One region of the Actinosynnema sp. CS-041913 genome, then DNA from elsewhere that is predicted to be linked to it. Evidence: predicted binding sites of a transcription regulator. Region 1 holds the regulator's gene; the other holds the start of a gene.

The links. The regulator HspR, encoded in region 1, represses chaperone genes until heat shock. The targets are predictions, from matches to a motif close to ANNTTGAGTNNNNNNNACTCAANNT.
Region 2: a site for HspR is predicted at 12,716-12,740, ahead of ACQPZF_RS21565 (adenylate cyclase). Genes of this name have one in related genera too.

The regions. Positions count from the first base shown of each region.
Region 1 covers NZ_CP192037.1:9,065,926-9,081,072, forward strand. Annotated here, with positions in the region: gene ACQPZF_RS41155 (SDR family NAD(P)-dependent oxidoreductase) at 1-443, opposite strand, end outside; gene ACQPZF_RS41160 (hypothetical protein) at 440-1,135, opposite strand; gene clpB (ATP-dependent chaperone ClpB) at 1,211-3,796, opposite strand; gene ACQPZF_RS41170 (VOC family protein) at 3,974-4,351, shown strand; gene ACQPZF_RS41175 (VOC family protein) at 4,392-4,772, shown strand; gene ACQPZF_RS41180 (FAD-binding oxidoreductase) at 5,267-6,370, shown strand; gene ACQPZF_RS41185 (heat shock protein transcriptional repressor HspR) at 6,510-6,938, opposite strand; gene dnaJ (molecular chaperone DnaJ) at 6,935-8,098, opposite strand; gene grpE (nucleotide exchange factor GrpE) at 8,243-9,055, opposite strand; gene dnaK (molecular chaperone DnaK) at 9,052-10,905, opposite strand; gene ACQPZF_RS41205 (DUF5655 domain-containing protein) at 11,074-11,637, shown strand; gene ACQPZF_RS41210 (DUF4097 family beta strand repeat-containing protein) at 11,634-12,437, opposite strand; gene ACQPZF_RS41215 (hypothetical protein) at 12,878-13,450, opposite strand; gene ACQPZF_RS41220 (TetR/AcrR family transcriptional regulator) at 13,474-14,010, opposite strand; gene ACQPZF_RS41225 (DMT family transporter) at 13,994-14,323, opposite strand; gene ACQPZF_RS41230 ((Fe-S)-binding protein) at 14,454-15,147, shown strand, end outside.
Region 2 covers NZ_CP192037.1:4,617,154-4,632,300, forward strand. Annotated here, with positions in the region: gene ACQPZF_RS21500 (ABC transporter substrate-binding protein) at 1-178, shown strand, start outside; gene ACQPZF_RS21505 (MFS transporter) at 380-1,513, opposite strand; gene ACQPZF_RS21510 (cation transporter) at 1,521-2,192, opposite strand; gene cmtR (Cd(II)/Pb(II)-sensing metalloregulatory transcriptional regulator CmtR) at 2,189-2,608, opposite strand; gene ACQPZF_RS21520 (ArsR/SmtB family transcription factor) at 2,720-3,061, shown strand; gene ACQPZF_RS21525 (hypothetical protein) at 3,058-3,342, shown strand; gene ACQPZF_RS21530 (NAD(P)-dependent alcohol dehydrogenase) at 3,339-4,301, shown strand; gene ACQPZF_RS21535 (tannase/feruloyl esterase family alpha/beta hydrolase) at 4,360-6,033, opposite strand; gene ACQPZF_RS21540 (RNA polymerase sigma factor) at 6,049-7,344, opposite strand; gene ACQPZF_RS21545 (YciI family protein) at 7,341-7,700, opposite strand; gene ACQPZF_RS21550 (BTAD domain-containing putative transcriptional regulator) at 7,910-10,945, opposite strand; gene ACQPZF_RS21555 (NADP-dependent oxidoreductase) at 11,042-12,058, shown strand; gene ACQPZF_RS21560 (NAD(P)H oxidoreductase) at 12,055-12,630, shown strand; gene ACQPZF_RS21565 (adenylate cyclase) at 12,741-13,745, shown strand; gene ACQPZF_RS21570 (hypothetical protein) at 13,748-14,728, shown strand; gene ACQPZF_RS21575 (adenylosuccinate synthetase) at 14,725-15,147, shown strand, end outside.

The DNA.
Region 1 (15,147 bases):
GAGCCGCGGCCGGGCAGGAAGCCGGCGATGCTGGACACGTTGACCACCGCGCCCCGGCGGCGCTTCACCATGCCGGGCAGCGCGGCGCGGGTCAGCCGCAGCACGCTGGTGACGTTCACGTCGAGCTGGGCCTGGAGGGTGGCCGCGTCGGCGGTGAAGAATTCACCCGAAATGGCGAACCCGGCGTTGTTCACCAGGAGGTCGATCGGGCGGGTCGCCAGCAGCTCCTCGACCTTGGCGCGGCCGTCCTCGGCGGCCAGGTCGGCGGGCAGCACGTCCACCTGCACGCCGTGCCGGGCGCGGAGCTGCCCGGCGGTCTCCTCCAGCCGGCCGACCGTGCGGGCGACCAGCACCAGGTCGTGGCCCTCGGCGGCGAGCCGGCGCGCGAAAGCGGCCCCGATCCCGGCCGTCGCGCCGGTGACCAGGGCGAGCGGCGGGGTCACGGCTTGCGGCCGAACTGCGGGCGGTGGACCTCGCCACCGGTTTCGGTCTCCGGATCGGCGTCGAACGGGTCGACCACGTCAGCCAACTCCCCCAGGTCGCGCAACAGTCGTTCCAGGCGGGCGGGTGTCGAGTTCGGCGGCGCAGCCGCCAGCACCCAGTCGTTCTCCAGCCAGACCACGGTGACGTCCGCGCCGATCTCCTCGGCCGCGTCCACCAGGTCCGGCGTGATCAGCTTGCGGGCGGCGGGCAGCTCGCCGACGAAGGCGTACCGCGAGCCGACCGGGCCGAGCAGGTCGGGCATCTGGTCGCGCTGGAACGGCACGCTGGGCAGCCACAGCTCGATCACCACGCCCAGGGCACGCCGGCAGCGCACGCCCACCAGCACCGAGTTGACCTTGCCCCCGGTCTCGTGGTCGAGCACGTAGACCTGGCGGCGGCCGTCGGCGGTGAACGTCGAGCCCGCCACCACGTCCTTCGCCACGCCCGTGCCGTAGTACGCGATCGCGCCGCTCTCCCAGCGGGTGGGCAGCACGTGGTCGGTCTCCTCGAACTGCCACCCGCGCAACGCCGCCCACCGCCGCCGTTCGCGGTTGCGCGCGGTTCGCTGCGCCCGGTCGGTGGCGAGCAGGGCGAACCCCGCCACCCCCGCGACCGCGGCGACGGTGAACCAGACCCACGCCGGTATGCCCACGACTGCGAGGGTAGCGGCAGCGACCGACAGAACGAAGATCAATTGCCGGGTGGTTCGAGTGATCGGCCCAACCCGTTACCCATTCCTACCCACGATCAGTCCTGATTGGTCGTTCAGCACGTCCACGGTGACCGTGTCGCCGTCCCGCACCTCACCGGCCAGCAACTCCTTCGCCAACTGGTCCCCGATGGACGACTGCACGAGCCGCCGCAGCGGGCGCGCCCCGTAGACCGGGTCGAAGCCGTTGATCGCCAGCCACTCCCGCGCGGCGGGGCTGACCTCCAGCGTCAGCCGCCGCTGCGCCAGCCGCCGGGCCAGCCGGTCGACCTGGATGTCCACGATCGAGGTCAGCTCCTCGGTGGCCAGCGCGTGGAACACCACCACGTCGTCCAGCCGGTTGAGGAACTCCGGCTTGAAGTGCGTGCGGACCACGGACATGACGGCGTCGTTGCGCTGCCGCTCGTCGAGGTTGGCGTCCGCGATGACCTGCGAGCCGAGGTTCGAGGTCAGCACCAGGATGGTGTTGCGGAAGTCGACCGTGCGGCCCTGGCCGTCGGTCAGCCTGCCGTCGTCCAGCACCTGGAGCAGCACGTCGAACACGTCCGGGTGAGCTTTTTCCACCTCGTCCAGCAGCACCACGCTGTACGGCCGCCGCCGGACGCTCTCGGTGAGCTGACCGCCCTGGTCGTAGCCGACGTAGCCGGGGGGCGCGCCGACCAGGCGGGCCACCGAGTGCTTCTCGGAGTACTCGCTCATGTCGATCCGGATCATCGCCCGCTCGTCGTCGAACAGGAACTCGGCCAGCGCCTTGGCCAGCTCGGTCTTGCCCACGCCGGTCGGGCCGAGGAACAGGAAGCTGCCGGTCGGCCGGTCCGGGTCGGCCACGCCCGCGCGGGTCCGCCGCACGGCGTCCGACACCACGCGCACCGCCTCCGCCTGGCCGACGACGCGCTTGGCCAGCTCGTCCTCCATGCGCAGCAGCTTCGCCGTCTCGCCCTCCAGCAGGCGGCCCGCCGGGATGCCGGTCCACGCCGACACGACATCCGCGACGTCGTCCGGGCCGACCTCCTCCTTCAGCATCACGGCCGCGTCCTGGGTGGTGCGGGTCGCGGCCTCCAGCTCCTTCTCCAACGCCGGGATGCGGCCGTACCGCAGCTCGGCGGCCCGGCCCAGGTCGCCGTCGCGCTCGGCGCGCTCGGATTCCCCGCGGAGCTGCTCCAACTGCTCCTTCAGGTCGCGGACCTTCTCGATCGAGCCCTTCTCGTTCTGCCAGCGCGCGGTCAGCGCGGCCAGCGTCTCGCGCTGCTCGGCCAGCTCGGCGCGCAGCGCGGCCAGCCGCTCGACGGAGGCGGCGTCGGACTCCTTGGCCAGCGCCATCTCCTCGATCTCCAGCCGGCGCACGGCCCGTTCCACCTCGTCGATCTCGACCGGGCGGGAGTCGATCTCCATCCGCAGCCGGGACGCCGACTCGTCCACCAGGTCGATCGCCTTGTCCGGCAGGAACCGGGCGGTGATGTACCGGTCGGACAGCGTGGCGGCGGCGACCAGCGCGGCGTCGGTGATGCGCACGCCGTGGTGCACCTCGTACCGGTCCTTCAGGCCGCGCAGGATGCCGATCGTGTCCTCCACGGACGGCTCGCCCACCAGGACCTGCTGGAACCGGCGTTCCAGGGCGGCGTCCTTCTCGATGTGCTCGCGGTACTCGTCCAGCGTGGTCGCGCCGACCATGCGCAGCTCGCCGCGCGCCAGCATCGGCTTGATCATGTTGCCCGCGTCCATGGCGGACTCGCCGGTCGCGCCCGCGCCGACGATGGTGTGCAGCTCGTCGATGAACGTGACGACCTGCCCCGCCGAGTCGGTGATCTCCTTGAGCACGGCCTTCAGCCGCTCCTCGAACTCGCCCCGGTACTTCGCGCCCGCGACCATCGCGCCCAGGTCCAGCGCCACGACCCGCTTGCCGCGCAGCGACTCGGGCACGTCGCCGGCGATGATCCGCTGCGCCAGGCCCTCCACGATCGCGGTCTTGCCCACGCCGGGCTCGCCGATCAGGACGGGGTTGTTCTTGGTGCGCCGGGACAGCACCTGCACGACCCGGCGGATCTCGGTGTTCCGGCCGATCACCGGGTCCAGCTCGCCCTTGCGGGCGCGCTCGGTGAGGTCGACGCCGTACTTCTCCAGCGCCTTGTAGGTGCCCTCCGGGTCCGGGCTGGTCACCCGCGCGGACCCGCGCACCTTGCCGAACGCCTCCTTCAGCGCGTCCGGCGTCGCGCCGTGCCGCCGGAGCAGGTCGGCGACCTGGCCGCCCTGCTCGGACAGGCCCACCAGCAGGTGTTCCGTGGAGACGTACTCGTCGCCCATCTCGGTCGCCAGCTCCTGGGCCTTGCCGAGCACGCGGACCGCGTCGCGGGAGAGCTGGGGCGCGGACACCGACGAGCCGCTCGCGGCGGGCAGGCCGCGGCCGAGCTGCTCCAGCTCCTTGCGCACCAGTTGGGGGTCGGCGCCCACGGCGGACAGCAGCGGCGCGGTCAGGCCGTCGCCCTGGGCCAGCAGGGCGCCGAGGAGGTGGACCGAGCTGACGTCGGGATTGCCCGCGACGGTTGCCGCCTGCACCGCGGCGGACACCGCCTGCTGGGTCTTCGTGGTCGGGTTGAAAGCGTCCATTCCTCACCTCGGTCGGCCGTGTCATGCCGTGTTCGTGCGCCAGGCCAGCGTTCCAAACCGGCCGTCATCCCGCTCAACGGCAGAAAAGTTGAGTCAGTTCCGCTCAACCTAGCCGAACGGGTGTGTCGTGGGCCACGCCTTGACCTCGACCATCATCGAGGTTTTACGGTGCGTGACATGACCGTGAAGCTGAACCACACCATCGTTTCCGCTCACGACCCCCGGGCCACCGCCGATTTCCTGGTGGAGGTCTTCGGCTTCCCGCCCGCCGTGCCGTTCGGGCCGTTCCTGTGCGTCGAGACCGCCAACGAGGTCTCGCTGGACGTCATGGCGGTGACCGGCGAGATCACCTCCCAGCACTACGCGTTCCTGGTGTCCGACGCCGAGTTCGACGAGATCTTCGGCCGGGTGCGCGAGCGGGGCCTGCCGTACTGGGCGGACCCGTTCTCCCGGCAGCCCGGCGAGATCAACACCAACGACGGCGGCCGGGGCGTCTACTTCGAGGACCCCAACGGCCACCGGCTGGAGATCATCACCGTCCCGTACGGGGGGTAATTCCGGTGCGTCCCGGCCGGCCGGCCGTGAAGATCGGCGGATGAGTTCACTCGTGCGCCACATCACGATCGACTGCCGGGACGCCTACGAACTGGGCCGGTTCTGGAGCCTGGTGACCGGCCGGCCGCCGGCCGACGACGACCAACCCGGCGACCCGGAGGTGCTGATCGCGCTGCCCGAAGGTCCCGACTTGCTGTTCATCCAGGTGCCCGAGGGCAAGTCGGTGAAGAACCGGGTCCACCTCGACCTCCAGCCCGACTCCACGCGGGACGAGGAGGTGGAGCGGCTGCTCGGGATCGGCGCCACCCTGTTCGACGACCAGCGCCGGCCGGACGGCACGGGCTGGGTAGTGCTGGCCGACCCGGAGGGCAACGAGTTCTGCGTGGAACGCAGCGCAGCGGAGCGGGCCGCGACCTCCTGACCTCGTCACCCACATGTCGTAGTGAGGTTGTCCACATCGCGGGGGCGGTTATCCACAATCCGCAGGTGTGAATCCACAGGTCGCTCCGGCACACCGCACCGGTGCGGAGAACCAGCCGCCACCCGAGTGACGCCCCGCTTCGCGGACCGCGCGGCGCGGGGCGTGACCCGCGGAATACCGGCTGGTACGACGGGTCGCCGGACCGGGGGACGCAATCGGCGTACCCGGTACAGGTGTCCGGCAATTTTCGCCCGATTGTTGCAACAGGCAGTAACCAAACGTAATCGCTGTGCACTCGAAGGTGGCATCAAGGAGTCAACCGGCCAGTCGACGGGCTAGCCTCGCACCGTCGGGGATGGAAGCTTGACGAGGACGTAGCGCCTTGCTGGCGCCGCCAGAAACGTGGAGACTGCGCCCGGACCATGACTGCGAACGCTGTGTTGAGCCCACTCCCGAGCCCTCCTCACCGAGAACCTCCTCCGGGTGTCACCGCGATGGTGCGGATGATCCGGGAGAGCTTCGCGGTCGTCGAGCCGCGCCAGGACGAGGTCGCGAAGTTCTTCTACGGCATGCTGTTCAGCCTCGCGCCGGCGACCCGCGAGATGTTCCCCGCCAACATGGAGGTGCAGCGGAGCAGGCTGCTGCGGGCCCTCGTCCACGTCGTGCAGATGGTGGACCGCCCGGACGACCTGATCCCGTTCCTCCGCCAACTCGGCCGCGACCACCGGAAGTTCGGCGTGGTCAACGTGCACTACGAGTCGGTGGGCACCGCCCTGCTGGCGGCCGTGAAGAAGTACGCGGGCCCGACGTGGACGCCGCAGGTCGAGCTGGCCTGGGCCGAGGCGTACACGATCATGGCCCGCGCCATGCAGGAGGCGGCGGCGGCCGACGACGGGCCGGCCTACTGGCACGCCACCGTGCTGGAGCACCAGCGGGTGAGCTGGGACCTGGCCGTCGTGCGACTCCAGCCCGACCACCCCGTCGGCTACCGCGCGGGCCAGTACGTGAGCGTCGAGACGCCGCAACGCCCCCGGCTGTGGCGGTACTTCTCACCCGCCAACGCCCCGCGCGACGACGGCATCATCGAGTTCCACGTGCGCTCGGTCGAAGGCGGCTGGGTGAGCCGGTCGGTCGTGGGCCACACGCAGCCCGGCGACGTGTGGCGCCTCGGGCCGCCGATGGGCCGCCTGCACGTCGACCGCAAGTCGGGCAACGACGTGCTCATGGTGGCCGGCGGCACGGGCGTCGCGCCCATGCACGCGATCATCGACGAGATGGCGCAGTGGGGCGAGAACCCGCGGGTGCACCTGTTCGTCGGCGGCCGGACCCGCGAGGACCTCTACGACCTGGACAACCTGCACCGCGTCGCGGCGAGCAACCCGTGGCTCACGGTCGTGCCGGTGCTGGAGTCCGACCCCGGCGTGCGCGGCGTGGAGCAGGGCACCCTGGCCGACGTCATCACCCGCTACGGGGCGTGGGAGGAGCGGGACGTGCTGGTGTGCGGCTCGCCGTCGATGATCCGCGCCACGGTGTCCCGGATGCTGGTCGCCGGCACCCCGCTGGACCGGATCAAGTACGACCCGTTCACGCTGGACTGACGCCGGTTCGGCGCTCGCGGCTCGGCGCTGGCGGTTCGGCGCTCGCGGCTCGGCGCTCGCGGTTCGGCGCTCGCGGCCCGGTCACGCGGATTGCCGCCCGCTCAGAGCCGGCGGTGCGGCTACGCGGACCGATCGGGGCTCAGCGCTTGCGGTTCGGTTTCCAGACCACCAGGGCCGTCTCGTGCCGGACCGGCACGAGGTCGCGGCGCAGGGAAGCGTGCACGGACGCCGCCGCGTGCTCGGCGGCGGCCAGGGCCGACGCCAGCTCCTCGGTCAGCTCAGTCACGCGGGCGCGCAGCGCGCCCACCTCGTTCTCCAGCTCGATGATCCGCTTGATGCCCGCGAGGTTGACACCGTCCTCCTGGGAGAGCCGCTGCACCTCCCGGAGCAGGACGATGTCCCGCATGGAGTACCGCCGCCCGCCACCGGACGTGCGCCCCGGCGACACCAGGCCCAGCCGGTCGTAGGACCGGAGTGTCTGGGCGTGCAGGCCGGAGAGCTGCGCCGCCACGGAGATCACGAAGAACGGGGTGTCCTCGTTCGTCCCGGGCGGGAACGGAAAAGTCATGTCGACCTCTTCTCCACCAAGGCGTTGAGGTCCGCCCGCGGGTCGTGGTGGGCGGTTTTCGCCGCGTACGCCTCCAACGCCTCGCGCGCGGCGGCGTCCATGTTGTTCGGCACGGCCACCTGCAACGTGATCAGCAGGTCGCCCACCTGCCCGTCACGCTTCGCGATGCCCTTGCCCTTGGCCCGCAGCACCCGGCCGGACGCCGTGCCGGCGGGCACCTTCAAGGTCACCTTGCCGTCCAGCGTGGGCACCGTCAACGTCGTGCCGAGCGCCAACTCCGGGAACGTCACCGGCACCGTCACGGTCAGGTTGTTGCCCGACCGCCCGAACACCGGGTCCGGGTTGACGTGCACGCGGACGAACAGGTCGCCGTTGGGCCCGTTGTTGCGCCCCGGCTCGCCCTGCCCGGCAAGCCTGATCCGCTGCCCGTCGTCCACGCCCGCCGGGATGCGGATGGTCAGCGTGCGGGTCTTGGTGCTCACCCCGTCGCCGCCGCAGTCCGGGCACGGGTCGTCCACGATCCGCCCGGTGCCCCGGCAGTCGGCGCACGGCTCGGAGAACGCGAACGCGCCCTGGTTGCGGGTCACCAGCCCCGCGCCGCCGCAGTTCGGACAGGTGCGCGGCGACGTGCCGGGCCGTGCGCCGGAACCCGCGCAGGTGGTGCAGGTGGCCGGGCTGGACAGCCGCATCGGCACCGTCGCGCCCTTCACGGCCTCGGAGAAGTCGATCCGGACGTCGGTCTCGACGTCCTCGCCCCGCCGCGGCCGGGTGGCCGACGACGCGGTGCCGCCCCGCCGGTTGAACAGGCCGCCGAGCAGGTCGCCCAGCCCACCCATCCCACCGGCCTGCTGCTGCCGGCCGAACAGGTCGCCGACGTCGAACCCGCCGCCCTGCCCGAACCCGCCGGGGAAACCCCCGCCGCCCGCGAACAGGCGGCGGGCCTCCTCGTACTGCTTGCGCTTCGCGGGGTCCGACAGGACGCCGTACGCCTCGGACACCGACTTGAACCGCGCCTCGGCCTTGGCGTCGCCGGGGTTGGCGTCGGGGTGCAGCTCCCGCGCCAGCTTCCGGTACGCCTTCTTGATCTCGTCGGCCGAGGCGTCGGAGGAGACGCCCAGCTCGCGGTAGAAGTCCTTGTCGATCCAGTCCCTAGCACTCACGCGGACCCCTGTGTTGGATTGCCGCTGCTCCGCAGACGGCGGGCTCGGTCGCCGGGAAGTCGGCAGCTCGCGGCTGATTTCCTGCCGATCGAAAAGCGTGATCGTCAGGAAATGAGCCACGAACTACCGACGCGACCTCGCGGCTCAGTCTGGCTGTTGTTCGGAGGGTGACTCGTTGGATTGTTCGGGTGGTTCCGGGGCCGGCTCGTGGTCGGTTACGGCTACCAGGGCTGGGCGTAGGACTCGTTCGCCGAAGCGGTAGCCGCGGCGTAGGACGGCGGTCACGGTTGGGCCTGTCACGTCCGGGGAGGTGCTGTGTTGCACTGCCTCGTGGACGGACGGGTCGAAGGGTTCGCCCTCGTGGCCGAACGGTGCCAGGCCTACTCCGTGTAGGGCGCCTACCAGTTTGTCGGCCACGGCCTTGAACGCGCCGGTCAGGTCGCCGTGGGCGCCTGCTCGTTCGATGTCGTCCAGGACGGCCAGGAGGTCGTTCGCCACCTGGGCCTTGGCGGTGGTGATCACCAGTTCGCGGTCGCGGTCTACGCGCTTGCGGTAGTTGGCGTATTCGGCGGTGAGGCGTTGGAGGTCGGCGGTCCGCTCGTCCAACTGGGCCTTCAGTTCGGCGGCCGGGTCGGCATCCGAGTCGCCTGCCGGGTCACCGGCCGGGTCACCGGCCTGGTTGCCGACGGTGGAGTCGGCCTCGGGAGCGGCGTGCTTGCCGCCGCCCTCGGTCGGCCCGCTTTGACCCGCGCCACCCGCAACCGGCCCGCCCTGCACCGGCCCACCCTCGGTCGGCCCGCCCTGGGACGGGCTGCCCTGGGGCGGCGCGGTCTGAGAAGGGCCGGCGCCGGGTGCGTCCTCCGGGGCGGGAGGGCGCACCTGGCCGGTTTCCGGGTCGATGCGACGGCGGTCGCGCACCACCACGTGTGGCTGCTCTTCCGGGTGCGGGTGGGTCACTTCTTCTCGTCCTCGTCCACGATCTCGGCGTCCACCACGTCGTCGGCCTTCGCGCCCGCCGCGCCGGGGGTGTCACCGGTCGGCGCGTCGGCGGTCGGGGCCGCGCCCGTGTTGGCGTACAGGGACTGCCCGATGGCCTGCGACTCGGTGGCCAGCTTCTCCACCGCGGACCGGACCTTGGCGATGTCCGTGCCCTTCAGCGCCTCGTTGGTCTCCTCGATCGCCGCCTTGACCTTGTCCTTGACGTCGGCCGGGATCTTCTCGTCGTTCTCCTTGACGACCTTCTCGGTCTGGTAGACGAGCGTCTCGGCCTGGTTGCGGACCTCGGCCTCCTCGCGGCGGCGCTTGTCCTCCTCGGCGTGCGCCTCGGCATCCTTGATCATCCGGTCGATGTCGTCCTTCGGCAGCGCCGAGCCGCCGGTGATCGTCATCCGCTGCTCCTTGCCCGTGCCCATGTCCTTCGCGGACACGTGCACGATGCCGTTCGCGTCGATGTCGAAGGTGACCTCGATCTGCGGGACGCCACGCGGGGCGGGCGGCAGGCCGGTCAGCTCGAACATGCCGAGCTTCTTGTTGTCCGCCGCGAAGTCGCGCTCACCCTGGAAGACCTGGATCTGCACGGACGGCTGGTTGTCGTCGGCCGTCGTGAAGATCTCGGACCGCTTGGTCGGGATCGTCGTGTTGCGCTCGATCAGCTTGGTCATCACGCCGCCCTTGGTCTCGATGCCCAGGGACAGCGGGGTGACGTCGAGCAGCAGGACGTCCTTGACCTCGCCCTTCAGCACACCGGCCTGGAGCGCCGCGCCGACCGCGACGACCTCGTCCGGGTTCACGCCCTTGTTCGGCTCCCGGCCGCCGGTCAGCTCCTTGACCAGCTCGGCCACCGCGGGCATCCGGGTGGAGCCGCCGACCAGCACCACGTGGTCGATGTCGCCGACGGAGATGCCGGCGTCCTTGATCACGTTGTTGAACGGCGAGCGGGTGCGCTCCAGCAGGTCGTTGGTGATCCGCTGGAACTCGGCGCGGGACAGCGTCTCGTCCAGGAACAGCGGGTTCTTGTCCGAGTCGACCGTGATGTAGGGCAGGTTGATGCCGGCGTTGTTCGAGCTGGACAGCTCGATCTTCGCCTTCTCGGCGGCCTCGCGGATCCGCTGGAGCGCCATCTTGTCCTTGGTCAGGTCGATGCCGCTGGACTGCTTGAAGCGCTCCACCAGCCAGTCGACGATGCGCTGGTCCCAGTCGTCGCCACCGAGGTGGTTGTCGCCGGACGTCGCACGCACCTCGACCACGCCGTCGCCCAGCTCCAGCAGCGAGACGTCGAACGTGCCGCCACCGAGGTCGAAGACCAGGATGGTCTGCTCCTTCTCGCCCTTGTCCAGGCCGTAGGCCAGGGCGGCGGAGGTGGGCTCGTTGACGATGCGCAGCACGTTGAGGCCCGCGATCTGGCCGGCCTCCTTGGTGGCCTGCCGCTGCGCGTCCTCGAAGTAGGCGGGGACGGTGATCACCGCGTCGGTGATCTCCTCGCCCAGGTACGCCTCGGCGTCGCGCTTGAGCTTCATCAGCACGCGCGCGCTGATCTCCTGCGGCGTGTACTTCTTGCCGTCGATCTCGTCGGTCGTCCAGCTCGTGCCGATGTGCCGCTTCACCGACCGGATCGTCCGGTCGACGTTGGTCACCGCCTGGTTCTTCGCGGGCTGACCTGTGAGCACCTCGCCGTTCTTGGCGAAGGCGACGATGGACGGGGTGGTCCGCGACCCCTCGGAGTTGGCGATGACCGTCGGCTCGCCACCTTCGAGAACCGCGACGACAGAGTTGGTCGTCCCCAGGTCGATGCCGACCGCTCGCGCCATTTGGATTCCTCCTGGTAGTGCGTCTGTGAGAGCCCCGCGTTGAGCGGTGTCGGCTCAAGTTTGCCAGGAATCCCGGACTTGAGTCCACTCGGCTCAATCTTTCTGCTCGTCCAACGACCGGGAGGCTTCCGGTGTTCCCGCCGGGTGGTGATCCGGGACACTGTGGACATGGACTCACCCGCCGACATGATGGCCGCCGTCACCGGGTCGATGCTCGAACGCACCGGCCGCACGCTGGACGAATGGGTCGCGCTGGTCGCGGCAGCGGACCTGGACCCACTCGACCGGAAGGCGGTCCGCGGGTGGCTGCGGGACGCGCACGGCGTGAAGCAGAACTCGCAGTGGGCGATCGCCGACGCGGCGGCCCGAGCGGCGGGCTGGGTGGAACCGACTCTCGCGGAGTACGTCGACTCCCAGTACAACGGACGCAAGGCGATCCTGCGACCCGTGTACGACCGGATAGCGGTGCTGGCCCTCGCCCTGGGCGAGGACGTGCGGGCAGAAGGCCGGTCGACCTACGTGCCGTTCGTCCGGGGCCGCCAGTTCGCCGCCGTCCAAGCCCTGACGAGCCGCGTCGACCTGGGCCTGCGCTTCACCGAGCCGCCACCCACCGACCGCCTGACAGCGGGCGGTCCCGGCCAGGCGACCCACAAGGTGTCGCTGACCGGGACCGATGAGGTGGACGGAGAGGTGGAAGCGCTCCTGCGAGCGGCGTACGAGCAGAACGCCTAGACGGCGCGCAACGTCAGGTCACCGCTGTTGGACCGCAGGATCAATTCGACGGAGGCACCCGGGTCGCTCTTGACGTCGATGGTCTTGTCCCCACTGCCGGCCTCGACCTCCACCCGGTAGGCACCCTTGGGGACGCGGACGTTGACGTTGCCGGAGCCGGCCTCGGCCCGGACGGACTGCACGACGCCCATCTCGACGTCGATGTTGCCGGAGTTGTTGTCGACGAGCACGGCGCCCCGCATCTTGGACAGCCGGATGTCCCCGGACCCGACCTTGCCGTTGAACTCGCCCCCGATGTCGGACGCGGTCACGTCCCCGGAGCTGTTGTCGACCCGAACCACGCCGGCGACGTTGCGCACGGTGGCATTGCCCGACCCGACGCTGATCTCGACACTGGCCACCCCGTCCAGCGTGACGTCACCGGACGAGTTGTCCCCGAGGACCTTGACGTCCTTGGTGGGAACGGTCACCTCGTAGTTGACCGAACACCGACTACCACACCCGTCGAGGACGAGCGTGTCGCCTTCCACGCGATGCGTGACCCCGGTCGGCTTGTCAGCGTCCTTGGGGTACTCGACGTTCCGCTTCACCTCGGTGCCGGAAGCCCCGTCCCGACTGCGCAGCACGACGTTCCCCGACCCGTTCTGGAGCCGAACAGTGGAAACCGTCTCAGTCACCTCGTGCCGATCGTTGAAACTGTTCTGCACCAGCCGCACACAAGACGACAGCGCCCCCGCCACAGCCACCGCCGCGACGGCCGCCAACGCGATCCGCTTAACCACCACTGCCCCCTCAGGCATCAAGGTCATTGCCACCAAACTAGGGGCCACCACGCCCCCAGGACACCGGGAAAGCCCCCGACCCCATACGGGGGCTGTCCCTACCTCATCGGTCAGCGCCCACACACCGCCACCACCCGACGCCCGGCGCGCTCCGCGCTCTTCGCAGTCGGCGCGCGCAGCGCGCACACCCCCGGGTGGGCTGCGTGTCATCCCCGTATGGCCTGCCCGCAGGGCAACCGCGCTTGGGTGGGGAGTGCAAGCACGCTTTCCGCTTGCGCTCCCCACCCAAGGGTGGTGGTCTTTGACCAGGTCATACGGGGATGGCACGACGCCCGAGTCCTGCTTTTGTGATCATCCTTGGCGGCCAGCCCAGCGGCGAGCGTCGCTCTTCGTCACGAGCCAGCGAGCACGCTCGAACGCTCTTCAACCAAGAGCCGCCGAGACCCCTCGCAAACGCCTCAAGCCAACGCCTCAACCACCGCCCGCAAGGCAGGCGCACACCGGGCAGGATCGTTCAGATACCGCTCCGAAGCGATCACATGCGACTCGGTCATCCGCTCCCACACCAGCCCCTGCACCGAAACCACCGTGATCACCAGCCGAAACGGCTTCACATACCGCCCGATCCGACTCTCCACCCCCCGCACCACTTCCCCGATCGGCAACGCCCCGGGCGACCGCCCCGAGTACACCCGCTCGTACTCCGCAGCCGCCTGCCGCAACGCCAACACCGCAGCCCGCAAACAAGGCCGAACAGCCAACGACGGCCCGGAAACATCAATGGGCGACCCGGCAGGCAGCTCCGTCCGAGCGTGGTCGAGCACATCGGCCCACCAGCCCAACCACTCCTCCGCCGCCCCGCTCCGATCCACCCCGGGCGGCACGAACACCGGGACCGAGGGGTCCAGACCGGGCAGTTCCGGCACGGTGTCGACCGACAGCGCCAGGGTGTCGCGGAGGAACAGAGCGGTGTTGACCGTCTGATTCGTCCCGTGCGACACCTGCCACGACTCGCGTCCGGCGAACCTCATGGCCCCAGTGTCCCGCGTGAAGGTCATCGCGAGGGCATCAGAAGGGACACGACCGGCTCCAGCAGTTCCGCCGTTGGGGGGAAATCCGCGATCAGGCCCTGGATCAGCAACCCGTCCAGCGCCGCCACGAACCCGAGGAACGCCGCCGGTTCCATCGTGCCGAACACCGACGACAGCAGGGTGATCCACCGCCGGGCCGCCGGCCGCAGCTCGGGACGCCGCGCCGCCAGCAGGTACAGCTCGTACTCCGCCAGCGTCCGGCCCCGGTTGGGCCCCACCGCCTCGGCCAGGAACCGCGCCACCGAACCGGGCGTGGGCTCCACCGCACCGAACCCCATCGCCATCTCCCGCGCGGACCACGTGAGCGTCGCGATCAGCAGGTCGTCCAAAGTCGCGAAGTAGTAGGTCGACGAGGACACCGGCACCCCGGCCTCGCGGGCCACGGAACGGTGCGACACCCCGGCCACGCCGTCCCGCTCGATCACCCGCAGCGTCGCCGCCAGGATCGCCCGCCGCCGGCGGTCGCCGCGCGCCCGCCGCCCGTCAGCCGGCGGACGCACTGCCCAGCTCGATCGCCACCACGCCGAGCACGACGAGCACGAGGCCGCCGACCATGGTGAGGTTGACCGGCTCCTTGAACAGCACCACCCCGACGGCCGCGACGGCGGCGATGCCGAACGCGCACCAGATCGCGTACGCCACCCCGATGGGCATCCCGAGCTTCAGCACGAACCCCAGCGAGGTGAACGCGACGAGGTACCCGACGACCACCGCCACCAGCGGCCACGGCTTGGTGAACCCGTCCGACAGCTTGAGCGACACGGTCGCCACGACCTCACCCACGATGGCCACCGCGAGGAGCAGGTACACCACGACGAGCCTCCAACAAGTTGAACGAACGTCCCACTAGTTTATGTGATCGGCCACGCTCCGGTGGTTACCCGCCAGTAATCGGGCGTAGGCTGCCCAGCCAGGAGAACGGACGAGAAAGGCCGCCACCACAATGGGAGCCCTCCAGCTCACCCTCGGCGCCATCGGCGTCGCCGTCAGCGTGTACGCCTGGGGTCTGTTCGTGGCCGGTGTGGTCCGGATGATCAGGATCATCCGCCTGGGCCAGCCCGACGCGACTCGCAACGGCCCGTTCGGGCCGCGCCTGCGCACCCTGCTCGTGGAGTTCGTCGCGCACACGCGGATGGCCAAGTTCCGCAAAGTCGCCCCCTGGCACTGGATGGTGATGTGGGGCTTCCTCATCGGCTCCGCCGTCCTGTTCGAGGCGTACGGCGAGGTCTTCCACCCGCCGTTCCACTGGCCGGTCATCGGCACGTGGTCGCTGTGGGCGCTGCTGATCGAACTGCTCGGCATCGGCACGGTGGTCGGCGGCGTCGCGCTCGCCATCATCCGCCAGCTCAACCACCCGCGCCGCGCCGACCGGCTGTCCCGGTTCGCGGGCTCGAACTTCCGGGCCGCCTACTTCGTGGAAGCGGTCGTGATCATCGAGGGCCTCGGCATCCTCGGCGTGAAGGCGTTCAAGCAGTCCTCCGGCCTGGAGGACCCGCCGCTGTGGTCGTCGTTCGTCACGCAGCCGCTGAGCGAGATCCTGCCCGCCAGCACCAACTGGATCTCCATCATGGCGATCGTCAAGCTGCTGTCCGGCATGGTCTGGCTCATCGTGGTCGGGCGGAACCTGACCATGGGCG
Region 2 (15,147 bases), 4.4 Mb from region 1:
GGTCACGGCGGCCGAGGTGTTGCAGACGTTCAACTCGCTCAACGGGCAGAACGCGATCGCGGGCGCGAGCGGGCTGCTGTCCTACGACAACGACGGCACCGCGCACCAGAAGGTGGTGCCGCTGCTCAGACTCGACCCGTCGGGCAAGCCGGAGTTCGTGGAGCTGGTGACGGACTGATCCCGGTGCGCGCGGGTGCGCCGGTGGCCTGGAGAGGGCTGGCGATCGGTGCCGACTGCGGCGGGGTCAGGCCGGGCGGTCGGTGGTGGCACGGCGGGTTGTCGCGGCGGTCGGTGGTGTCGCGGCGGTCGGTGGTGGCACGGCGGTCGGTGGTGGCACGGCGGTCGGTGGTGGCACGGCGGTCGGTGACGGCACGGCGGGTCAGGCCGGGCGGTCGGCGGTGGGGCGGCGGGTTGTCGCGGCGGTCAGGACGAGCACCGCGGCGAGTCCCAGCAGTCCGCCGCTCAGCGTGGTGAGCACCGCGATCCCGCCGACCAGCAGCGGCCCGCCGGCGTCGCCGAGTTCGCGGCCCACTTCGGCGCTGCCCATGGTCTGGCCGAGGCGTTCGGGCGGGGTGGCGGCGGCCAGGGCGGCGAAGCCGAGCGGTGTGACCAAACCGGTGCCGACGCCGATCAGCACGGCCGCGACCAGCGCCGCGGGCAGGCCCGGCACGGTCGCGGCGGCCGTGTAGCCGGCGGCGGCCAGCAGCAGGCCGGTGGTCATGCCGGTCGTGTCGCGCAGGCGTCCGGCGTCCCGGGCGCGGCCGGCGACCGGCTGGACCAGCGCCGCCGCCGCGGCCATCGCCGACACCGCGACGCCCGCGACGACCGGGCCCGAGCCGGCCACGTGCACGGGCAGGAACCCGACGCCCACGGCCAACGCGGCGGTCGCGGCGGCGAGGGCGGCGGTCGGGCGCAGGAAGCCGGGATGGGCCAGTCTGCGCCCGAGGTCCAGCAAGGTCTGCCGGGCGCGGGGCAGCGGCGGGACGGCGGGCACCACGAGCAGCGCCCACCCGGCGACCGCCACCGCGAGGACCCCGAGCGCCGTGAACAGCAACCCGAAGCCGCCCAGGGCGATCAGCACGCCGCCGAGCAGCGGCCCGAGGGTGTAGCCGAGCCCTTTCCACGCCCCGTACCCGCCGAACGCCCGGCCGTGCGCGACGCTGGGGGCCAGGCGTGCCACCAGCGCGCTCGCGGCCGGGGAGAACGCGGCAGCGGCGGCGCCCTGTCCCAGCCGGGCCACGCCGACCGCGCCCGCGTTGCCCGCCAGCACGAACGCCGCCGAGGCGACCGCGAACGCGAGCAGCCCGCCCAGCAGCACCGGACGGGGTCCGATGCGGTCGGCGAGGGAGCCGAAGACCGGTTTGAGCACGATCTCCGCCCCGTCGTACACGGCGAGCAGGAGGCCGAGGGTCAGCAGCGAGGTGTGGGTGTAGCCGCCGAGGCCGGCCGCGATGCTGTGCGCGCCGAACGCGGTCACGAAACCCGCCGCGTACAAGGGGAGGACGGTCCGCATCGGGTGCTCAGCAGCAGTGCTCGCCGCGCCAGGCGGTGCGGCCTTCGCGGACCGCCACCGCCCCGATCGCCAGCGCCACCACCGGGTCGGCCCACCACCAGCCGAGCACGCCGTTGAGCAGCAGGCCGACCAGCAGCACGCCGGACAGGTAGGTGCACAACAGCGTCTGCTTCGAGTCCGCGACCGCGCCGGCCGAGCCCAGCTCACGGCCGGCGCGGCGTTGGGCGTGCGACAGGAACGGCATGACCAGCAGCGACACCGCCGCCAGGACGACGCCGACGGTCGAGGGCGCGGCCGGTTCGGCGGCCACCAGGGAGCGGACGGACTCGACGGTCACGTAGGCGGCCAGGGCGAAGAACGACACCGCGATCACCTTGAGCGCGACGCGTTCGCGGGCTTCCGGGTCGGCGCCGGAGAACTGCCAGGCGACCGCGAGGGCGGAGGCGACCTCGATCACGGAGTCCAGGCCGAAGCCGATCAGCGCGGTGGACGAGGCGACCGTCCCGGCGGTGAGGGCGACGGCGGCTTCGACCACGTTGTAGGCGATGGTCGCGCCGACCAGCCACCGCACGCGCCGGGTCAGCGCGGCCCGCCGGTCCGGGGCCACGCCCTTGGCGGAACAGCACCCGTCGGCGCAGCCGTCGGCGGCCACGACCGGGACCGCGGCGTCCTCGCTCATGGCCGCGCCGCCACGGGCGCGTCCACGCGCTCCTGGCCGGTTGGCCGCGCGGCCACTGGCGCGCCCAAGCACTTCTCGTCGGTTGCCCGCGCGGCCACGGGCGCGTCCAGGCATTCCTCGTCGGTGTCGACCGTGAGCACGACCTTCACCAGTTCCCGGAGCGCCCGCGCGAGGTGCGCGTCAGCCGGCGTGTACCGCACCTGCCGCCCTTCGTAGGCGGCGACGACGAGCCCGCAGCCGCGCAGGCACGACAGGTGGTTGGAGACGTTGGACCGCGACAGCCCGAGCTGGTCGGCCAACTGCGCCGGGTACGGCGTGCCGTCCAGCAGCGCCACCAGGATTCGACACCGCGTCGGGTCGGCCAACGCCCGTCCGAGGCGCGCCAGGGCGTCTTCCCGCGTCTCACACTTCAGCACGGCCAGAACAGTACATCGCACGCTGTACTGAAGCGGGAGTCGACCCCACCACCCGACCGTGCTACCTTTCAGGTGTAAGAACTTTCTGACATGTGAAGGGACACTCTGACGATGGCGCGGCCGACCGGTGACGACCTGGTCGAGATGCTGGCGGCCCTGGCCAACCCCCTGAGGCTGCGGATCGTCGCGCGGCTCGCGGGCGGCCGGGACTACGTCAGCCACCTGGCCCGCGAGATCGGCATCAGCCGTCCGCTGCTGCACATGCACCTCCAGCGCCTGGAGGCCGCCGGGCTGGTGGTCGGCAGCCTGGAGCTGTCCGAGGACGGCAAAGCCATGAAGTACTACGAGGTCGCCGACTTCGACGTGCGCCTCACCGCCTCGACGCTGGCCGAGGCGGTCGACACCCTCACGGACCCGGAGCAGGGTCCTGGACGCAAGGAGCGGTCCCGATGAACCTCAGCGCGGGAGGGACCACGGCGTGGCCCGACGCGGTCCTCACCATCGGCCTGGTCTTCCTGGGCCTGGTCTTCGTCCTCTACCTGTTGCAGAGCTACCTGGACATGCGCAAGACGAAGGTCAAGGCGGACCAGGAGGAGAACCTGCGGCAACTGGTGCGCCGGTACGAGCAGCTCGCCGAAGGCACCCTGGACGCCCAGCAGCGCACGGCCGCCGACGTGGCCGAGCTGCGGACGCGGACGGCGTCGATCGAGCAGATCCTGCGGACCGTCGAATGAAGGCCGTCGCCTACGACGACTACGGGTCGCCGGATGTGCTGGAGCTGAGAGAGGTCGCCGAGCCCGTGCCGGCCGACGACGAGGTGCTGGTGCGGATGCACGCCACGTCGGTGAACTTCGCCGACTGGCTGTTCCTGCGCGGCACGCCGTTCGTGCTGCGGCTCGGGATCGGGCTGCGCCGGCCGAAGAACCCCGTCCTCGGCACCGATCTGGCCGGGCGGGTGGAAGCGGTCGGCTCGGCGGTGACCGGGCTGCGGCCGGGTGACGAGGTGTACGGCTCGGGCCGGGGCGCGTTGGCCGAGCTGGCGACGGCCAAGGCGGAGCACCTGGTGGTGAAGCCGGCGGGGTTGTCGTTCGAGCGGGCGGCGGCCGTGCCGCTGGCCGGGCTGACCGCGCTGCACGGGCTGCGGGCGGCGGGAGTCCGGGCGGGGCAACGGGTTCTGGTCAACGGCGCGGCGGGTGGCGTCGGCACGTTCGCGGTGCAGTTGGCCAGGGTGTGGGGCTGCGAGGTGACCGGGGTGTGCAGCGCCGGCAGCGTCGACCTGGTGCGGTCGATCGGCGCGGACCACGTGATCGACTACGCCGCCCGCGACTTCACCCGTGAGGCGGCGCGCTACGACGTCATCCTGGACAACGTCGGCAACCACGCGCTGACCGACCTGTGCCGGGCGTTGACCCCGAAGGGCACGCTGCTGCCCAACAGCGGGCGGGGCGGCCGGTGGCTGGGCAGCACGCCCCGGCTCCTGCGTGCGCTGGGGATGTCGTTGTTCGTCGGTCAGCGGCTGAAGATCTTCCTGTCCACGACGCGGCCCGCGGACCTGGCCGAACTCGCCGGTCTGGTCGAGTCCGGCCAGGTGACGCCGGTGGTGGGCCGCACCCTGCCGCTGGCGCAGGCGGCCGACGCGTTCGCCTACTTCGGCGAGGGCCACGCCAGGGGCAAGGTCGTCGTCACGGTGTGACGGCCGGGTCCGAGGACCGCGACCGCCGAGGCGTCTGCGGTGCGCTGTGCGACAGGACTTACGGCCGCGTCACGGGTCCGGGCAGGTGGTGCAGGTAGGCCCCGACCCAGTCGACGGTGTCGCCCGGCGGGTGCGGCGGCCGGGTGGCCACGAAGTTCGCCGCGTCGTCGATGCTCCCGCTGCCGTCGTACCGGGCCTGCAACGGGTACGGGAAGACCGGGCGGGAGCGGGTGACGGCGCCGTCGGCGGCCCTGGCGGTGGCGATCACCCGGTCCGGCGCCGCGCTGTCCTCGGTCCAGCGGACGAGTTCCGGCAGCGGGTCGAACGTGTTCAGCGTGTCGCCCCCGGCGCAGTGGTACATCGACGGGACCATGAACAGCCGCGCCCACTCCTGGGTCTCGGCGGGGCCGCCGCTGTGGCGGGTGAGCCGCTCGTAGTAGTCGATCAGGCCCTCCGGCGGGATGCCCTGGTCGTTCCAGCCGTGCCAGAGGACCAGCTTGCCGCCGGCCCGCCGGAACCCGCCGAGGTCGAGGCTCGCCGCGTTGGCACGCCGGCCTTCCACCGACAGGCGGTGGAACTCCCGGCTGGTGAACGCGATGTCGGCGACCGAGCTGTGCGGCGTGCCGATCGGGTAGCCCATGTAGCGCAGGTAGTTGTCGCCGAGCAGGGCCGCGGCGGAGGAGCCGCCGAAGTCGGGGATCGGGGTGACCCAACCGCTCCAGGCCAGTTCCGAGCCCGGTTCCTGGCCCGCCGGGTACAGCCGGCGGGCGTGTTCGTCGGTCGGGCCCTGGTAGAGCTTGCGCGCGGCGTCGACCTGCGCGGGCGTCAGGCAGGACGGTGTGTCCGTGCCGGGCGCGCACTGCACGGAGGCCGGGTCGAACTCGCAGGCGCGGGGGTCTTCCAGTTGGCCGTCCACGAGGCCGTCGAGGTTGTCGCAGCGGGCCAGGACCGCGTTGTGCAGGCCGGGGAGCTTGGCGTCGGTGAGGATCGGCTGCCCGGCCCGGTCGGTGTTCGCGCGGGCCAGCCACGCCTGGTAGAGCACCAGCGCGGACATGTAGTTGGCCGGTGCGGCGGCGATGATGCCGTCGAAGTCGTGCGGGTAGCGCTGGGCGAGCAGCAGCGCTTCCCGCCCGCCGTTGGAGCAGCCGTCGAAGTAGGACGTGCGCGGCGGTGCGCCGTAGTACTCGGCGATGAGCTGTTTCGCGGCCAACGACACGACGTGCGGGGCGCGGAACGCCCAGTCGTCGCGGGCGGCCTGGTCGTTCGCGGCCCACTTGCCGTCGACCGCGCCGAACGGGCCTTCGCCCACGTGCCCGTCGTCGGTGGTGGCGACCGCGAAGTCGCCGGGTTTCGGTGCGCAGGAACGGATCGCCGGTGGCGCCAGCACACCGCAGAAGCCGCCGCAGCCCGACTGGAGGTAGCGGCCGGAGTAGGTGGTGGGCAGCTTGAGCTGGAACCGGACCTTCGGCTCCACGTGGCCCCGCACGTCGCAGTGCTCGGGTTCGGCGCCTGCCGGGACCAGGGTGGCTTGCTCGACGTGTGCCTTGGTGCCGGGTATCCCGTGGCCGCCGATGAGGTCGGCGCATGCCCGGACCGGGCCGGCACTCGCCGTGCCGGCGGTGTTCGTCGCGGTGTTCGTCGGGTCGGCGGTCGCGGTTGCGCCGGATGCCGTCACGGCTGACGCCGCTATGGCCAGTGCTGCCAGGAAAGCGCGTGTCCTCAACGTCTTCACCCCCGGTGATCGTCTTCACGCCTCGTCGGGGGCCCCCTGTGACGCTCCCCCGGTGCCCACCCAACCACAGGGTTCGGCAACCCCGCGACGTCCGGTGAGGCGGTTGGCCTGTTCGGTGAGGTGGCGGCGTTCGGGGAGGCTGGTCGCCCTCTTCGCGGCTTCCCGGTACGCGGCGCCGGCCGCCGGGTGGTCGCCGGCGCGTTCCAGCAGGTGTGCGCGGACGGCGTGGAGGCGGTGGTGGTCGGTCAGGCGTTTGTCGGTCTCCAGGGTGGCGATCAGGTCCAGGCCGGCTTCCGGGCCGTGGACCATTCCTTCGGCCACGGCCCGGTTGAGGGTGGTCATCGGGTTCGGCGCGGCCAGTTCCAGGAGTTCGTACAGGGCCCGGATCTGGGGCCAGTCGGTGGTTTCGGCGTCCGCGGCCTCGGTGTGCACGGCGGCGATGGCGGCTTGTAGCTGGTACGGGCCCACGCTGCCCTTGGGCAGGGTGCGGCTGATCAGGGCGATGCCCTCGGCGACCAGGTCGTGGTTCCAGCGGGTCCGGTCCTGCTCTGCCAGCGGCACCAGGCGGCCGTCCGGCGTGGTGCGGGCCGGGCGGTGGGCGTCGGTCAGCAGCATCAGGGCCAAGAGGCCGGCCACTTCGGTGTCGTCGGGCAGCAGGGCGGCCAGCCGGCGGGTCAGGCGGATGGCCTCGTCGGACAGGGGCGGGGTGGTCGGTTCCGTGCCGTGGGTCGTCGTGTGGCCCTCGTTGAAGATCAGGTAGAGGACGTGCAGGACGGCTCGCAGGCGCTCGGCCCGGTCGGCCGGCGCGAGGGTGCCGAAGCCGGTGCCCTTGATGGTCTGCTTGGCGCGGCTGATGCGTTGCGCCATGGTGGTTTCCGGCACCAGGAACGCGGCGGCGATCTGGGCGGTGGTCAGGCCGCCCACGGCGCGCAGCGTCAGCGCGACCCGGCTGGGGTCGGACAGCGACGGGTGGCAGCACAGGAAGAGCAGGGCCAGCGAGTCGTCGCGGTCGGGGTCCGCGTCGGCGGGGCGGGCCAGGAGTTCGGCTTGCGGGGTGGCGGCGAGTTCGCGTCTCCGGCGGGCCTGTTCGGTGCGGATGTGGTCGATCAGGCGGCGGGACGCGACCGTCAGCAGCCAGCCGCGCGGGTTGTCCGGGACGCCGGCCGCGGGCCACTGGGTGGCCGCGTCCAGCATCGCCTCCTGCACGGCGTCCTCGGCGGTGTCGAACCGGCCGTGGCGGCGGATGAGCGCGCCGAGTACCTGCGGCGCGAGTTCGCGCAGCAGGTCCTCGACCCGGCGGTCCACCGTCACGCGCGCGGGGCCTCGTGCAGGATCGGCCACAGTTCCACCGGGTCGTTGTCGGCGAACGGCATGTCGGCGGCGATCTCGCGCGCGCGGTCCTCGCTCTCCACGTCGAGCAGGTACAGGCTCGCGATGTACTCCTTGGTCTCCAGGTACGGGCCGTCGGTGACGGCGGCGACGCCGTTCTCGCGGCGGATCAGCTTGGCGGTGACCGCGTCGCCCAGGCCGTACGCGCCGAGGAGTTCGCCGGTGTCCCGGTACTTGGCGTTGAACGCGTCCTGTTTGGCGACGGCCTCGGACCACTGCTCGGCGGGGAAGGCGTCCCACTTCTCCTGGTTGCCGTAGATCATGATCAGGTACTTCACGTCGGTCGTCCTCCTCGGTCGGCGCGCCCCTCCGGCGCGCTGTCGACCCTCAGTCGGAGCACGCCGGCCCCCGCTCGACATCCGGGCGGAAATTTCCCGGAACTTCTTCGCGGACCGCGGAAGTCTACGGGCTGTCCGCGCGACCGGCCGGGCCGCCGGAGGCGGGTGCGACGGCCTGGTCGACGCAGGTGGCCCGCGATAGGGCCTGGTCAGGCGCGGGCGGCTTGGGCGGGGTTCAGGTCCGCGCCGCGGGCGAACGCGGCGTCGAACGCCTCGGTCCCGAGCGCGGCGACGGCCGCGGCCGTGATGCGGTTCACGTCGCCGCGTTCGGCGGGCGGCAGGGGCGCGTCGCGTGATCGGCGGGCGGTGTCGGCCGCGCCGAGCAGCACGGCGGCGGTGTCCGCCCGGCCCGCGAGGGCGTGTGCGCCGGCCAGTCCTTCCAACGCCAGTGCCAGTGCGCGCGGGTCGGCGGTCGTCTCCGCCGCGGCGAAGCCCTCGCGGTGCAGGTCGAGCGCTCGGCGGGGGTCGCCGCCCTGTTCGGCCGCGAAGCCGAGTTCGGCGAGCACCAGCGCGTTCGCGCCGTCCAGGCCGACCTGCCGGTGCCAGCGGAGCACGTCGCGCAGGTGGCGTTCGGCGGTGGCGAAGTCGCCTTCCCGGCGTGCGCCGAGGCCGAGGCCGAGCACGGCGTTCACCTCGCCGGCCCGGAAGCCGTGCGAGGCGGCGAGCTGCCGGGCCCGTTCGTGCAGGTCCGCGGCTCCGGCCCGGTCGCCGGTGAGCAGCGCGATCCGGCCGAGGCCGGCGATCAGGTCCGACACCCGGGTCCACAGGCCGAGGCGTTCGGCCATGACCAGGCCGTCCCGCAGGCGTCGGCCGGCCTCCTCGTAGTCGCCGAACGCCTCGGCTCGCGCGGCCAAGGGCAGGACGGTGCGCAACTGCCCCCACTGGTCGCCGAGGTCGCCGAACAGGGTGGCGCCGCGCTCGCCGTCGTCCGCGACGGCCGTCAGGTCGCCGCGCAGCAGCATGAGGGTGGCGCGGTCGCCGAGGGCGGCTGCCTCGCCCCACCGGTCGCCCTCGTCGCGGAAGCGGTCCAGGGCCTCGTCGACCAGCTTCTCCCCCGCGTCCAGGTCGCCGATCGCGCACAGGGCGTGGCCGAGGAACCAGCGCGCCCGGCTGCCGGGGTCGGTCGCCAGGACGGCCGCGATGCGGGCCGCGCGGTGCGCTCCGTCGCCGGTCAGGACGGCGATGCCGGTGTGCCAGGCGGCGACCGACGGGGTGGTGCCCAGGGTCAGGGCGGCGGTGAGCGAGCGCAGTGCCTCGCCGAGCCGGCCGCGCAGCACCCAGTACCAGGCCAGCGCGTCGACCAGCCGCAACGCGAGCGGTGCGGCGCGCAGCCGGACGGCGTGGTCCAGCGCGGCACGCAGGTTCGCGGCTTCGGCGTCCAGCACCACGAGCCATTCGCCCTGGTCGGGGCCGCGCAGTCGGGCCTGTTCGGCGAGGGCGGTGTAGTGCTCCAGGTGTCGGCGGCGGACGTCGTCCAGTTCGCCGGCGTCGCGCATCCGGTCCACGCAGTAGGCGGCGACGGACTCCAGCAGCCGGTAGCGGGGGCCGTCGGTGACGACCACCAGGGACCGGTCGACCAGGCGGGTCAGCGGTTCGAGCACGTCGTCGGCCGCGCACACCGCTTCGGCGGCGGCCCAGGTGCAGCCGTCGGCGTGCACGGCGAGGCGGCGCAGGACGAGCCGTTCGGCGTCGGTGAGCAGTTCCCAGCTCCAGTCGATCACCGCGCGGAGCGTGCGCTGGCGGGGCGGGGCGTCGCGGTAGCCGCCGGACAGGACGCGGAACCGGTCGTCCAGGTGGGCGAGCAGGCCGCGCACGCCCAGGGCCTGGACCTTGGTGGCGGCGAGTTCGAGGGCGAGCGGCAGGCCGTCCAGGCGTCGGCAGACCTCCGCCACGTCGTCGGCGTCGAGTGCGAGGCCGGGCGCGACGGCGGCGGCGCGGTCCAGGAACAGGCGGACGGCGTCGGCGTCGTCCAGGGGTGGCACCGGGTGGCGGACCTCGCCCGCGATGGCGAGCGGTTCGCGGCTGGTGGCGAGCACGCGCAGGCCGGGCGCGGCGGCGAGCAGGCGGCCGGCCAGCTCCGCGACCTCGCCGACGACCTGTTCGCAGTTGTCCAGCACCAGCAGGAGGTGTCGGTCGCGCAGCGCTCCCGCGAGCCGGTCGGCGAGGCTGACCGGCTCCAGGCCCCACGTGCCGTCGTCGCGGACGTCGAGCGCGGCGGCGACGACGTCGACCGGTGCGCGGGGTGTGGCGAGGTCGACGATCCGGACGCCGTCGGCGAATTCCGACCGGCGGGCGATCTCGACGGCGAGGCGGGTCTTGCCGACGCCGCCGGGTCCGGTGAGGGTGACCAGCCGGCCGGTCGCCAGTCGTCGGCGCACGGCGGCGACGGCCCGGTCGCGTCCGACCAGTTCGGTGGGCGGGTTCGGGAGGTCGCCGCGGCGGGCGGTCAGGTCCGGGTCCTGGGTGAGGATCGCCCGGTGCAGGGCGACGAGTTCACGGCTGGGGTCGACGCCCAGCTCGTCGGCCAGGTGGCGGCGCAGGTCGTCGTAGCCGGCGAGGGCTTCGCCCTGGCGTCCGGCGCGGTAGAGGGCGCGCAGGTGGGCGGCGCGGAGCCGTTCCCGCAGCGGGTGGCGTGCCACGAGGTCGGCCAGGTCGGCGACCAGGGCGGTGTGCTCGCCGAGCGTGAGGCGGGCCTCGGCGTGGTCCTCCAGCGCCGTCAGGTGCTCCTCGGCCAGCCGGGTGACCGCGGGCCGGGCGAACTCCTCGTCGGCGAAGTCGGCGAACGCCGGTCCCCGCCACAGCGCGAGCGCGTCGGCGAGCAGCGCGGCGCGGGCCCGGACGTCGTCGGTGGCGCGGGCCCGCGCGGTCAGCGCGGTGAACCGGTCGGCGTCGAGGTCGGCGTGGACCAGGTAGCCGGGCGGTCGTGACTCGACCAGGCCCCGGCCGCCGGATTCGGCGTCCTCCAGCGCGCGGCGCAGTTGGGCGGCCTTGGCCTGCACGGACCGGGTGGGGTTGCCGGGGCGCCGGTCGCCCCACAGGGCGTCTACGAGGCGGTCGACCGACACCGGGCGGCCGGCGTCGGCCAGCAGCGCGGCGAGCAGCAGCCGGACCTTCCGCTCCACGATCCGCACCGGTGCGCCGTCCGCCGTTCGGATCTCCAGCGGACCCAGCACCCCGAAACGCATGGGGCCACGGTAGTCCGAACCGGATCCGAGCCGGATCCGAACAGGCCGGGCGCAGGGTGGACCACGTCGGAACCACACGTCATCGAGGAGCACGTCATGTCGCACACCAGCCGGGAGATCCGCCTCGCCGCCCGTCCCGTCGGCGAGCCGGGGCCGGAGCACTTCGACCTGGTCGCCGTCGAGGTCCCGGAGTTGGGCGAGGGCCAGGTCCTGGTCCGCAACACGTGGATGTCGGTCGACCCGTACATGCGGGGCCGGATGGACGACGTCCCGTCCTACATCCCGCCGTTCGAGCTGGGTGTCGCGCTGGAGGGCAGCGCGGTCGGCGAGGTCATCGCGTCGACCTCGGACGCCGTGCCGGTCGGGGCGACGGTCAGCCACTTCCTCGGGTGGCGCGAGTACGCGGTCGTGGACGCCGCCCACGTCACGGTCGTGGACCCCGCGCTGGCTGCGCCGCAGGCGTACCTGGGTGTGCTCGGCACGCCGGGCCTGACCGCGTACGCGGCGCTGACGGACGTCGCCCCGGTGCGGCCCGGTGACGTGGTGTTCGTGTCGGCGGCGGCGGGCGCGGTGGGCAGCGTGGCGGGGCAGCTCGCCCGCAAGCTCGGCGCGGCGCGGGTGATCGGCTCGGCGGGCGGCCCGGTGAAGACCCGGAAGGTGGTGGAGGACTTCGGTTTCGACGCGGCCGTCGACTACCGGGAGGGCGCGCTGCCCGCGCAGCTCGCCGCCGCCGCGCCGGACGGCGTGGACGTCTACCTGGACCACGTGGGCGGCGACCACCTGGAAGCGGCGATCGGGGCGGCGCGGGAGGGCGGGCGGATCGCGCTGATCGGGGCGATCAGCCAGTACAACGCGGTCGGCCCGGTGCCGGGGCCGGGCAACCTGTTCGACGCCGTGCGCAAGCAGCTCACGTTGCGCGGGATGCTGGTCAACTCGTACTTCGGCCTGTTCCCCGAGTACACGGCGCGGGCGGCGGCGTGGCTGGCGGACGGGTCGCTGCGCACCGAGGAGACCGTGCTCGACGGGATCGACCGCGCGCCGGAGGCGTTCCTGGGTGTGCTGCGCGGTGCGAACACCGGGAAGATGCTGGTGCGCCTGGACTCCGGGCGATGAGGGCGCTGCTGGTCGTCGCCCACCACCGCAAGGACTCGCTGACCGCTCATCTCGCCGCGCGGGCACGGGCGCGGCTGGAGGCGGGCGGTGTCGAGGTGGATCTGCTGGATCTGCACGCGGAGGGGTTCGATCCCCGGATGTCCTCCGAGGACGAGCCGGACTGGGCGGACGCGGGGAAGGTGTACTCGCCGGAGGTGCGGGCGCACATGGCGCGGATCGTCGCGGCGGACCTGGTGACCGTGGTGTTCCCGGTGTGGTGGTTCGGGCCGCCCGCGATCCTGAAGGGCTGGATCGACCGGGTGTGGAACCACGGTTTCGCCTATGGGCCTTCGGTGGTCGGGGGGAAGCGGATGCGGTGGCTCGGGTTGGCCGGGGAGTCGGCGTCGTCCTATGAGGAGCGTGGGGTGGCCGACGTGCTCGACCGGCAGTTGCGGGTGGGTGTGTCCGAGTTCTGCGGGATCACGGATGCCGCGCTCACCGTGTTGCACGGCACGGTGACCCGGGATCCGGAGCGGGTCGCGGGTCTGGTGGCGCGGGCGGGTGACGCGGTGGAGGAATGGCTGCGCCGATAGCGGGGGTGGGTAGTCCCGAGGCGGGTTGGGCGCGGAAGCCGAGAGTCGGTCCGGGCGGCGGTCGGTTGTCGGTGCTTGCCGGATGGGTTTGAGTCGTCTAGACTCAAACCATGTTCACGAGGGAAGAGGCGCTCGACCGGGTGGCCGGTGCGTCGGCGTCGGGCCTGTTCGGGCCACCGGCGACCGATTCCGCGCGGCGGAAGGAGGCGCAGCGCCTGTACTGGGGGTTGGCCGCCGTCCTGCACCCCGACCGGGTGGCCGCGGACGACGTCCGGGCGCATGCGGCGTCGGCCGAGTTGACCCGCCTCTACCACGAGTGGCAGCAGGCGCGGCCGGTGGTGTTGCGCACCGCGGACGGCGTCTACCGGGTTGCCGGGCGGCATGCGGTGGGCAGTGTCGCGAACGTCTACCGCACCGACGGCCCGGAGGTCGTCAAGATCGTGCGTGATCCGGCGATGAACCCGTTGCTGCGCGCGGAGTGGGAGGCGTTGCGGGTGTTGCGGCGGTTCACCGGCGAGCACCGGTGGCTGCGTCCTTACTTCCCGCGCGTGGTCGACACGGGCGACGTCGGTCGGGGTGAGCGGGCGTTCACGGTGTTCGAGCCGTTGGTGCGCGGGTTCGTGACGCTGGCCGACGTGCGCGCGGCGTTCCCGGACGGCTTGGACGGGCGGGACTTCGCGTGGATGCACCGCAGGTTGCTGCGGGCGGTCGCGGCGGCGCACCGGGTGGGGCTCGTGCACGGCGCGATCGTCGCGGACAACGTGTTGGTGCATCCCGAGCAGCACGGGATCGTGTTGGCGGGCTGGTCGTTCAGCGTGGCCGACGGGCAGCCGATGCTCGCGACCGCGAAGTCGATCCGGTACCCGCCGGAGGTTACGGCGGGCCGCCCGGTGACGGCGGCGGCGGACGTCCACATGGCACACGCGTTGATGCTGGACCTCCTGGCACGCGACGAGACCCGGCAACGGGCGTTCGCCCGCGGCTGCCTGCAGGACGACCCGGAGCGCCGCCCGGAGGCCGTCGATCTGCTGGGCGAGTACGACGAACTGCTCGAAGAACTCTACGGCGCACGGGTCTTCCGCCCGTTCGCCCTCCCCGACCGGACAGGAGCCTGACAATGGGACACGGCAGGTGGGACGACGACGCCTACGCGGCGGCGAGGACCTTCCGCGCGGCCAAGGGGATCGACGACTTCGGCTACACCGCGAAGATGAAGTCGGTCCCGCACGACCGGTGGAAGGCCGACCCGTCGCTGGACCCGCTGGGTGTGGTGGCGCGGGAGTGCCGCGACTCGGCCGACCACGCCGACTCGACGCCGATCGCGGTGCTGTTCGACGTGACCGGTTCGATGGGCCGGGTGCCGCAGATCATGCAGCGCAAGCTGGGCAAGTTGCACGGTCTGTTGCAGCGCAAGGGTTATCTGGCCGACCCGCAGCTCATGTTCGGCGGCATCGGCGACGCCGACAGCGACCGGGTGCCGTTGCAGATCGGGCAGTTCGAGTCGGACAACCGGATGGACGAGCAGCTACGCACCATCTTCCTGGAGGGCAACGGCGGCGGGCAGAAGAGCGAGTCCTACGAGCTGGCCGCGTACTTCATCGCGCGGCACGTGGTGACCGACGCGTGGCAGAAGCGGGGCCGCAAGGGCTACCTGTTCCTGATCGGCGACGAGCTGAACAAGCCCCGGCTGGAGGCCCGGCACATCCGGCGGATCATCGGCGACGACGTCCGCCAGGACATCGACCCGGTGTCGGTGTACCGGGAGCTGAGCCGCAAGTGGCACGTGTACTTCGTGCTGCCGAACCAGTCGTCGTACTACCACGACCCGCAGATCGCCGGGCACTGGCGCGACATCCTCGGCCAGCACTTCCTGAAGCTGGACGATCCGGGCGCGGTGTGCGAGCTGATCGCGGCGACCATCGGCCTGGAGGAGCGGGTGGTGGACCTGGACCAGGCGCTGGTGGACCTGGCCGAGGTCGGTTCGGCGGCGGAGCGGGACGCGGTGGGCAAGGCGCTGGTGCAGGTGGGGTCGGCGGCGGTCGCCACGTCGGCCGCTCCCCCGGACCTGGACGGCCCGGACGACGTGACGCTGTCATGACCTCCGGGCACGTGATCGTCGTCGGCCTGGGCTTCGGCGACGAGGGCAAGGGCGCGGTGGTCGACGCGCTGTGCCGGGACGGGTCGGTCACGTCGGTGGTGCGGTTCAACGGTGGCGCGCAGGCCGCGCACAACGTGGTCGACGGCGGTCGGCACCACACGTTCAGCCAGTTCGGGTCCGGCACGCTCTGCGGCGTGCCGACCCTGCTGTCGCGGCACGTGCTGGTGGAGCCGATCGCCCTGGCGGCCGAGTCGCGGGAGCTGGCGGCGCTGGGGGTGCACGATCCGCTGCGGCTGGTGACGGTGGACGCCGACGCGCTGCTCACCACGCCGTTCCACGTGGCGGCGAACCGCGCCCGCGAGGACGCGCGGGGACGTGACCGGCACGGCTCGTGCGGCAAGGGCATCGGCGAGACGGTG